Regions from separate parts of the Streptomyces sp. 3N207 genome, predicted to be linked through region 1. Evidence: riboswitches for the same ligand, from Rfam matches in the RefSeq annotation. Region 1 holds a riboswitch; the other holds the start of a gene.
What was found. Region 1 has a riboswitch for cobalamin ahead of metE (5-methyltetrahydropteroyltriglutamate--homocysteine S-methyltransferase). Riboswitches for the same ligand answer to the same signal wherever they lie in the genome.
Positions count from the first base shown of each region.

Region 2: it holds a riboswitch for cobalamin, as region 1 does, so the genes downstream of both, ACTWP9_RS17895 (ABC transporter substrate-binding protein) here and metE (5-methyltetrahydropteroyltriglutamate--homocysteine S-methyltransferase) in region 1, are expected to answer to the same signal.

Region 1 is NZ_JBQQBV010000002.1:478,672-483,254, reverse strand. It holds gene ACTWP9_RS04910 (MFS transporter) at 1-507, opposite strand, end outside; gene ACTWP9_RS04905 (tyrosine-protein phosphatase) at 818-1,627, shown strand; cobalamin riboswitch at 1,887-2,106, shown strand; gene metE (5-methyltetrahydropteroyltriglutamate--homocysteine S-methyltransferase) at 2,275-4,583, shown strand, end outside.
Region 2 is NZ_JBQQBV010000010.1:203,081-207,663, forward strand. It holds gene ACTWP9_RS17885 (terpene synthase family protein) at 1-405, opposite strand, end outside; gene ACTWP9_RS17890 (DUF7873 family protein) at 566-1,297, shown strand; cobalamin riboswitch at 1,748-1,929, shown strand; gene ACTWP9_RS17895 (ABC transporter substrate-binding protein) at 1,996-3,036, shown strand; gene ACTWP9_RS17900 (FecCD family ABC transporter permease) at 3,279-4,295, shown strand; gene ACTWP9_RS17905 (ABC transporter ATP-binding protein) at 4,292-4,583, shown strand, end outside.

The sequences.
Region 1 (4,583 bases):
CACGGCGAACGCGGCGCTGTGGCCTGCCAATTCGATGACCGGGGCGGCCGAAGCGAAACCCGCCACGGTGGCAAGAGAACGAGCCGTAGCCAACTGCCCGTTGGCCCGAACCCGCGCCTCCTGCCCCACAATCACCGGGACCGCGCTGCGCAGTCCGACGGTGAAGAACGTGTTTCCGGCACCGAGCACCACCACGACGACAGCCAGCAGCCACACCGGAGCCGACCCCGTCGCACACAGCGCGAGAACCACCATGGCCGCCGCCTGGACGAGATCCGCACCGATCATCAGGACTCTGCGCCCCACCCTGCCCGCCAGCGCCCCGGCCCCCAGCCCCGCCAGCACACCCGCGAACAACCGCAGCGCCATGAGCAGGCCCAGACCGAGACCGCTCCCCGTGACCTCGTAGGTGAACAGGCTCAACGCGATCAGATTGAGAAAATTGCCGTAGACGGACACCGCATACGCGCCCACAAGAGCGCGCACACGCCAATGCAGGTGACTCAATCCAGACTCCTCGCATGTAGGGCGTGAGCCGAATACGCGGCAGTGCAAAGGGAGTTGGGCGATACGCGGAGGCTACCGCGAGCCCGGCGTTCTGCCGCCGATGCTCATGGAATTGTTCACATCCGAACCACTGCGGCATGGGGGTGGTGAGCGTGGCTGTATCGCCATCGATCGGCGCCGCGTACGGGGTGAATCACACCCGGCCTCATCATCACCCTGAGTCACCGTCAGGCTACGGTCGGGTGCACGCATCCAAGGGCTGATCGCCTCAGGCATCCATGCCTTATGGTCGAACGGACGGTCGTCGCAAATGCTAGGAGCGCGCGTGAGTGTGGAGTCCGCCGATACGGTGCTGACCGGGGTACGGAATTTCCGGGACGTCGGGGGTCTGCCGACGGTGGACGGGCGCCGAGTGCGGCGCGGGATGCTCTTCCGCAGCGGGCACCTGGCACACGCGACGCCGGAGGACGCCGCCTTCCTCGGCGAGCTCGAACTGCACACGGTCTTCGACTTCCGCAACTCCACCGACCAGGCGCTCGACGGCCCCGACATCGAGCTTCCGGGCGTCCGCAACGTCAATCTCCCGCTCTCCGACCCGGCCGACGGGGCCGAGTTCTGGCGGCTGGTGCGGGACGGCGAGCTGGACCAGCTGCGGGCGATACTCGGGGACGGCCTCGCCGCCCAGCGGATGACCGACTCCTACCGCACCATGATCCGCGAGCGCACCGCCGAGCACAGCCGCATCCTGCATGCCCTCGCCGAGGACAGCGTGCCCGCCCTGATGCACTGCGCCGCGGGCAAGGACCGGGCCGGTCTGTCGATCGCCGTCACGCTGCTGGCGCTCGGCGTCGAGCGGGCCGCCATCGAGGAGGACTACCTCCAGTCCAACCAGCCGCACCGGCGCTACAAGATCTACCGCAGCAGCAAGTCCAAGGCCGGAATGTCCCCCGAGGTCCTGGAACTCCTCGCCCCTCTCTTCGACGCCCGCGCCGCCTACCTCCACGCGGCCTTCGCCACCATCGACGAGACCTGGGGCGACGCGGACACCTATTTGACGGAGGCCCTCAAAGTCTCCCCCGCCACCCGCACCAGGCTGCAGTCCCGCCTGCTGGAACCCTGAGCCAACTAGCTTGTGGGCAGGCGTTCCGCAACGGGCGGAACGGGTGGGCACAAGCGGCCGCACCCGCGCGACGGCCGCACCCCGCACCCCGCAGCGGGCGCCCCTCGGGTGCGGCCCGGTGGCCGGTGCTGCGCTTGCCCACCCTGCGCCCTGGGGGCACCTCCCGGCCGGAGGCTGGGGGAGCAGACTGCCCAAGCGCAGCAGGGGGCGACCCCGCACGGGAATCGCGGGCCAGCCCTCCCGCGACGGCCCCCCAGCTATGCTGGGCCGCGCAGCTGGTTCGCCCCGTCCGCCAGACGGGAGGCGTCGTAAGAGGGAACCCGGTGCAAATCCGGGACTGCCCCGCAGCGGTGAGTGGGAACGACCGCCGTCATACGCACTGGACCGACGGTCCGGGAAGCGACGGCCAGTAGGTGCCCGCCGGGAGACCGGCAGGCGCGCCCGCGAGTCCGAAGACCTGCCCGCTGCCCGTACGCGTCCACACGCGTACGGTCCTCCCGGAGACCTCGAGGGCGGGTCGGAGAGCACAGCGCACAAGGCGGCGGACACCAGCCACGCGTCGGCTCCGTCTTCCGTGCGGTCTCCCCCTTCGCATCCTCGTCCCGTTCTTCCGGGAGCGCTGGAGACATCTCGCGAAGGAGAGTTGCGTGACAGCGACAGCAGCGAACCCGGCCACCACTCCCCCGCCCGCACCGGTGCGTGCCACGGTGCACGGCTATCCCCGCCAGGGGCCGAACCGCGAACTGAAGAAGGCGATCGAGGGCTACTGGAAGGGCCGCGTCACCGCCGAGGCCCTGCACTCCACGGCCGCCGGACTGCGCAGCGCCAACTGGCGGCAGCTGGCGGAGGCGGGCATCCACGAGGTGCCCACCGGAGATTTCTCGTACTACGACCACATGCTGGACACCACCGTCATGGTCGGCGCCCTCCCCGAGCGGCACCGGGAGGCCGTGGCGGCGGACCCGTTGGCCGGGTACTTCGCCATGGCCCGCGGCACGCAGGACGCCGCGCCGCTGGAGATGACCAAGTGGTTCGACACCAACTACCACTACCTGGTGCCCGAGCTCGGACCGGGCACGGTCTTCCGCGCTGACGCGAGCAAGCAGACCGCCGAGCTGAAGGAAGCCCTCGCGCTGGGCCTGAGGGCGGCCCGGCCGGTGCTCGTCGGGCCCGTCACCTACCTTCTGCTGGCCAAACCGGCGCCGGGCGTCGCCCCCGACTTCGAGCCGCTGACACTGCTGGAGCGGCTGCTGCCGGTCTACGCCGAAGTGCTCGCCGACCTGCGCGCCGCGGGCGCCCAGTGGGTGCAGCTTGACGAGCCCGCGCTGGTGCAGGACCGTACGCCTGCCGAGCTGGAGGCGGCAGCACAGGCATACCGAGCGGTCGGTACGCTCAGCGACCGGCCCCGCCTGCTGGTCGCCTCCTACTTCGACCGGCTCGGCGAGGCGCTGCCGGTGCTGGCGAAGGCACCCGTGGAGGGCCTGGCGCTGGACTTCACGGGCCCGGCCGCCGGCAACCTGGACGCGCTCGCCGCGGTCGGCGGGCTGCCCGGGAAGCGGCTGGTCGCGGGCGTGATCGACGGCCGCAATGTGTGGATCAACGACTACGAGCGGTCCATCGCCACCCTCGCCACTCTGCTGGGCCTCGCCGAGCGGGTGGATGTGGCGGCCTCCTGCTCGCTGCTGCACGTGCCGCTGGACGCCCGCGCCGAGCGCCATATCGACCCGCAGGTGGCCCGCTGGCTGGCGTTCGCGCGGCAGAAGGCGGCCGAGGCGGTCACGCTGGCGCGCGGGCTGTCCGAGGGGACCGGCGCGATCGGCGCCGAGCTCGCCGCCAACCGCGCCGATCTGGCCTCCCGTGCGGCCTCACCGCTCACGCACGACAAGACCGTACGGGCCCGCTCAGCCGCCGTAGCCGACGCGGACACCCGGCGGGCGCTGCCGTACGCACAGCGCACGGCGGCGCAGCGCACCCGGCTCGGTCTGCCGCCGCTGCCGACCACCACCATCGGGTCGTTCCCGCAGACGGCCGAGCTGCGTGCGGCCCGTGCCGACCTGCGGGCCGGCCGGATCGACGAGGCCGCCTACGAGGAGCGGATCGCGGCCGAGATCCGCGAGGTGGTCGGCTTCCAGGAGCGCGCCGGGCTCGATGTGCTGGTGCACGGTGAGCCCGAACGCAACGACATGGTGCAGTACTTCGCCGAACAGCTCACCGGCTACCTCGCCACCCGGCACGGCTGGGTCCAGTCGTACGGCACCCGCTATGTGCGCCCGCCGATCCTCGCGGGCGACGTCGCGCGCCGGCGGCCGTTGTCGGTCCGCTGGACGCGGTACGCCCAGTCGCTGACCTCCCGCCCGGTCAAGGGCATGCTCACCGGCCCGGTGACCATGCTCGCCTGGTCGTTCGTACGGGACGACCAGCCGGTGTCCGAGACGGCGCGCCAGGTGGCCCTGGCGCTGCGCGACGAGGTCTGCGAGCTGGAGGCCGCGGGGACCGCCGTCATTCAGGTCGACGAGCCGGCCCTGCGCGAGACGCTGCCGCTGCGCACCGCCGACCGGCCCGGTTATCTGGCGTGGGCGACGGCGGCGTTCCGGCTCACCACCAGCGGTGTGCGCCCGGACACCCAGATCCACACCCATATGTGCTACGCGGAGTTCGGCGACATCATCGAAGCGATAGCCGCCCTGGACGCCGATGTCATCAGCCTGGAGGCCGCCCGCTCCCATATGCAGGTCGCGGACGAACTGGCCGGCCACGGCTACCCGCGTGAGGCGGGCCCCGGTGTGTACGACATCCACTCACCGCGGGTCCCGGGAGCCGAGGAAATGGCGGCGCTCCTCCGCAAGGGCCTGGAGGCCATCCCGGCCGAACGGCTCTGGGTCAACCCTGACTGCGGCCTGAAGACCCGCGGCTGGACCGAAACCAGGGCCTCACTGGAAAACCTGGTGACCGCGGC
Region 2 (4,583 bases), on a different contig from region 1:
GTCGGCCAGGCCCGCCTCGACGGGGTTGGTGGGTTCGGGCACCGGGGACGCCGGGACGTCCTCCAGCGGCATGAACAGCGGCAGCCGGTCCAGATACGCCTTGCCGCCCGCCCGGTCCTGGGTGCGCTTGAACTCCTCCAGGAAGTGGTCGTCGAAGAAGAAGACCCACACGTACCAGTCGGTGACCAGCGCCAGATCGTCCGCTTCGGCGTCGGGATGGGTGTAGGCGCACAGCAGCGCGTAGTCGTGCGCGTCCAGGTCGGCGGTGTCCCAGATCCCCGAGCCCTCCAGCATCCCCATCTCCCGTGCCCACTCCCGTGAATGGGTCCGGGCCTGGTCGACGTGCGGGTTGAGCCGGGCCGGGTAGGGCACATAGAAGTCGGGCAGTTCGAAGGGTTGCGACAACGTCACTGTCCCCCAGCTCGTCGGATCGGTAGCTGACTTGGCCTACCCGGCCCAAGCTGACGAACATCCATTTTCACTCGGACGTGGGACCCCGCCTGTTACGAAGTCGTCGAACAAAATGCCTGGAACGGCTGAGGATCGGACTGCTAGCTTCGCGTTCGTGGCGAAGCTGAATCAGATCATCGCAGTCGAGAAAGGCGTCAAGTCCAAGGTGGTCCAGGACCTGGCGCAGGCACAGCACGGGCTGGCGAAGCCCCAGATGCTGGCCGGTATCTCGCGTACGTACCAGCCCAAGGACGAAGAGGGCGAGCAGCTTCCGCCGGAGTCGACGCGGGTCCAGGTCAAGGCCGAGGATGTGCTGAAGGAAACGGCGAAGATCCTCACCCGGCTGTTCGATGTGACGGCGACGAAGGACTGGGCGAACCTCACGGCTCGTGCGGACGTCGTCGTCGACGGACGCACCGTCCTGTCCGAAGTGCCGGTCTCCTACCTGCTGTTCCTGGAGAAGCAACTGGGCGAGCTCGGCTCCTTCCTGCGGAAGCTGCCGGTGCTGGACGGCGCGGAGGCGTGGGAGAAGGACCCCTCCACGGACTGGTGGAAGACCGAGCAGGTCCGTACGGTGCGCACCAAGAAGGTGCCGCGCAACCATGTGAAGGCGGAGGCCACGGAGAAGCACCCGGCCCAGGTCGAGGTGTACTACGAGGACATCCCCGTCGGCTACTGGACCACGGTCAAGTACTCCGGCGCCCTGCCCGCACGACGGGTCAACGAGCTGCTGGAGCGGCTGGACAAGCTGGCGGCCGCGGTGAAGTTCGCCCGTGAGGAGGCCAACGGGACCGAGGTCACCGACAAGCGCGTCGGGGACGCCGTCTTCGGCTACCTCTTCGACTGACAGCCAGGAGGCATCTCACCACCACAGACACCCCGGCGCACGTTTCGACGACGTGGCGGCCGGGGTCCCCCGGGGCCAGGGTTTCAGCGACCTTCGGTCACCGGGTGCGCCAGGAGCGCAAAGCTGAAGCTGAAGCTGATGTGTGACCCCCCGGGTCGCCCTGTCCTGAACACAGGGTGCCCGTCAGTCTCAACCTCTCGCTCCAAGCTCAGTATCGCCGCTCATCGTCCGGCAACCGGGGCGGTGACGACCTTGAGACGCTGGTTCGAACCCAGCCGGCGCATCCACGCTGCGCCGTGGTGGAGTGGCTCCACGCAAGGGCATCGCCGAACGATCCGCCCATCAACAGGCCGGTGCGTGTGAACGAGCGGCACCCAGGACCCCGGGGCCGGGTAAAGCCTCGGGGTCCCTTTTGTCGTTTCTCCCGGTTCCTGCGGGATGCCGCCCGCGTGGTACGTTTCAGCGGCCAGTCAAACCCTTGAACGGGTCAGGGAATCCGGTGCGAATCCGGAGCTGACGCGCAGCGGTGTGGGACTGGGGCGTGCACGAGGCCACTGGGGACGTACGTCCCTGGGAAGGCGCACGCTCCCACAGTCCCGAGCCCGAAAACCTGCTGGCACCCGCGCTCGGACTGCCCCGGGCACGGTGGCACGCCGGGCCCCGCGACTGGGCCTCTGACGGAGAAGGAACCCCTGGCCATGCGCCGACCGCGCCGTATCCGCGTACTCGTGCCGGGCCTCGCCCTGGCACTCGTCCTGGGCGCCGCCGGCTGCGGCGGGGACTCCCCGACGGAGGCGTCCGGCAAGGGCGCGGCCCCCGGTTACCCCCGTACGCTGCACAACTGCGGGCAGGACGTCACCCTCCAGCGGCCCCCGCGGCGGGCCGTCTCCCTCGACCAGGGCTCGACCGAGATCCTGCTCGCTCTCGGGCTGGGCGACCGGATGGCGGGCACCGGCACCTGGACCGACCCGGTCATGAAGGGGCTCGGTGAGGAGAACGCGAAGGTCCCGCGGCTGGCCGACGGTTACCCCGCGCTGGAGAAGGTGCTCGACAAGGACCCGGACCTGGTGACCGCCTCCTTCTCCGCCACCCTCGACAAGGGCGGCGTCGCCCCGCGCGGCAAGTTCGCCGACCTCGGGGTGCCCACCTACCTCTCCCCCGCCGACTGCGCCAAGAAGTCCGGCTCCAACGGCGACGGAGCGCGCAGCAGCCGGCTGGAGCTGAGCACCGTCTACGGCGAGATCCGCGACCTGGCGAAGGCGTTCGGCGTGCCGAAGCGCGGCGAGCGGCTGGTGGCCGGCCTCAAGGCGCGGGTGGCGAAGGCCACCCGGGGCACCGACGCGCGCGGCACCTCCGTCATGTACTGGTTCGCCAACTCCGAGTCGCCGTATCTGGCGGGCTGCTGCGGGGCGCCGGGCATCATCACCCGCGCGGTGGGCGCGAAGAACGTCTTCGACGACACCCACGACGAGTGGCCGCAGATCGGCTGGGAGACGGTCGCCGACCGGGACCCCGATGTGATCGTGCTGGGCGATCTGACCCGCAAGAACCAGACCGCGGAGACCGCGAAGGCCAAGATCCGGAAGCTGGAGTCCGACCCGGTCACCCGCCATATGACGGCAGTCCGCCACAAGCGCTACATCCTGCTGCCCGGCGCCGCGATGAATCCCTCGATCCGCACGGTGGAGGGAGTGGAGAAGGTGGCAAGGGGACTGCGAGATTTGGGGCTGGCGAAGTGAGGGGGGAACGGGCTGGCGGGAGCTCCGAAGCTGCTGCCGACCCGGCAACGGGGGCTGCGCTTGCCCACCCTGCGCCCCTGGCGCAGACTGCCCAAGCACAGCCGGGGGACGCGGACGCGCCCCGTCAGGGGCGCGGGGAACTGCGCGATCAGCCACAACGCAAGCCGCACCCCGCAAACTTCAGGCAGGGGCACCCCCTCAGCGGAGCGCTCCGCACCGGGCAGGGCGCAGCCCTCCTGTGCGTGGTCGCCGCGCTCGCCCTCGCGGCGTCAGTGGCCCTGGCCATCACCGCCGGGCAGGCCCGTATCGGCGTAACCGACGTATGGCTGGTCGTCATAGAAGGACTGGGCGGCGCCGATGCAGGGGTCTCACCACTGCGCGAGGGCATCATCTTGGAACTGCGCCTCCCCCGCGCCCTGCTGGCCGCACTGTGCGGCGCCGGCCTCGGGCTGTGCGGCGCCGTCCTCCAGTCACTGCTCCGCAACCCGCTTGCCGACCCCTTCGTGCTGGGCGTCTCCTCCGGCGCCTCCACCGGGGCGGTCGCCGTGGTGGTGCTCGGCGTGGGCGGCGGCGCCCTCTCGTTGTCGGCGGGCGCTTTCGCGGGCGCCGCACTCTCGTTCGGGCTGGTGCTGCTGCTGGCGCACACCTCGGGCGGTACGACGGACCGGGTGCTGTTGTCGGGCATCGCCGGAATGCAGCTGTTCTCGGCGCTGACCTCGCTGATCGTCTTCACCTCGGCCGACGCCGAGCAGACCCGCGGGGTGCTGTTCTGGCTGCTGGGCTCGCTGGGCTCGGCCGACTGGGGTGAGGTGGCGCTGGGCGCGGGCGCGTTGGGGCTGGCGCTGGTGGTGTGCCTGGCGCGGGCCGACGCGCTGGACGCCTTCGCCTTCGGGCAGGAGGCCGCCGCCTCGCTGGGCGTACCGGTGCGGCGGGTGCGGCTGACGCTGCTGCTGGTCACTGCGCTGCTGACGGCGGTACTGGTCAGCTCGTCGGGCGCGATCGGCTTCGTGGGGCTGGTGCTGCCGCACGCGGCCCGCGCGCTGACCGGGCCGGCGCACCGGCGGCTGCTGCCGGTGACGGCCCTGGTGGGCGCGGTCTTCCTGGTGTGGGTCGACACCGCGGCGCGCACCCTGCTGGACCCGCGTGAGCTGCCGGTCGGAGTGGCGACCTCGCTGCTGGGGGTGCCGGCCTTCGTGGTGATCCTGCACCGGGGGCGGCGCGGCAGGGCGCACGGCGTAGGCGGAGGTGCGGGGCTGTGAGCCTGAGTGCGCACTCGGTGTCCTGGCAGGCAGGGGGGCGGCTGATCGTCGACGGGGTGAGCCTGGATCCGCAGCCCGGCCAGACGGTGGGGCTGCTGGGGCCCAACGGCTCGGGAAAGTCCACGCTGTTGCGGCTGCTGGCGGGCATCCGGCCGACCGCCTCGGGAGTGGTCACCCTTGACGGCAGACCGCTGCGCGAGCTGGGGCGCCGCGCTGTGGCCCGTCGGGTGGCCGTCGTCGAGCAGCATGCGGAGACCGGCGTGGAGCTGACCGTCGGCGATGTCGTAC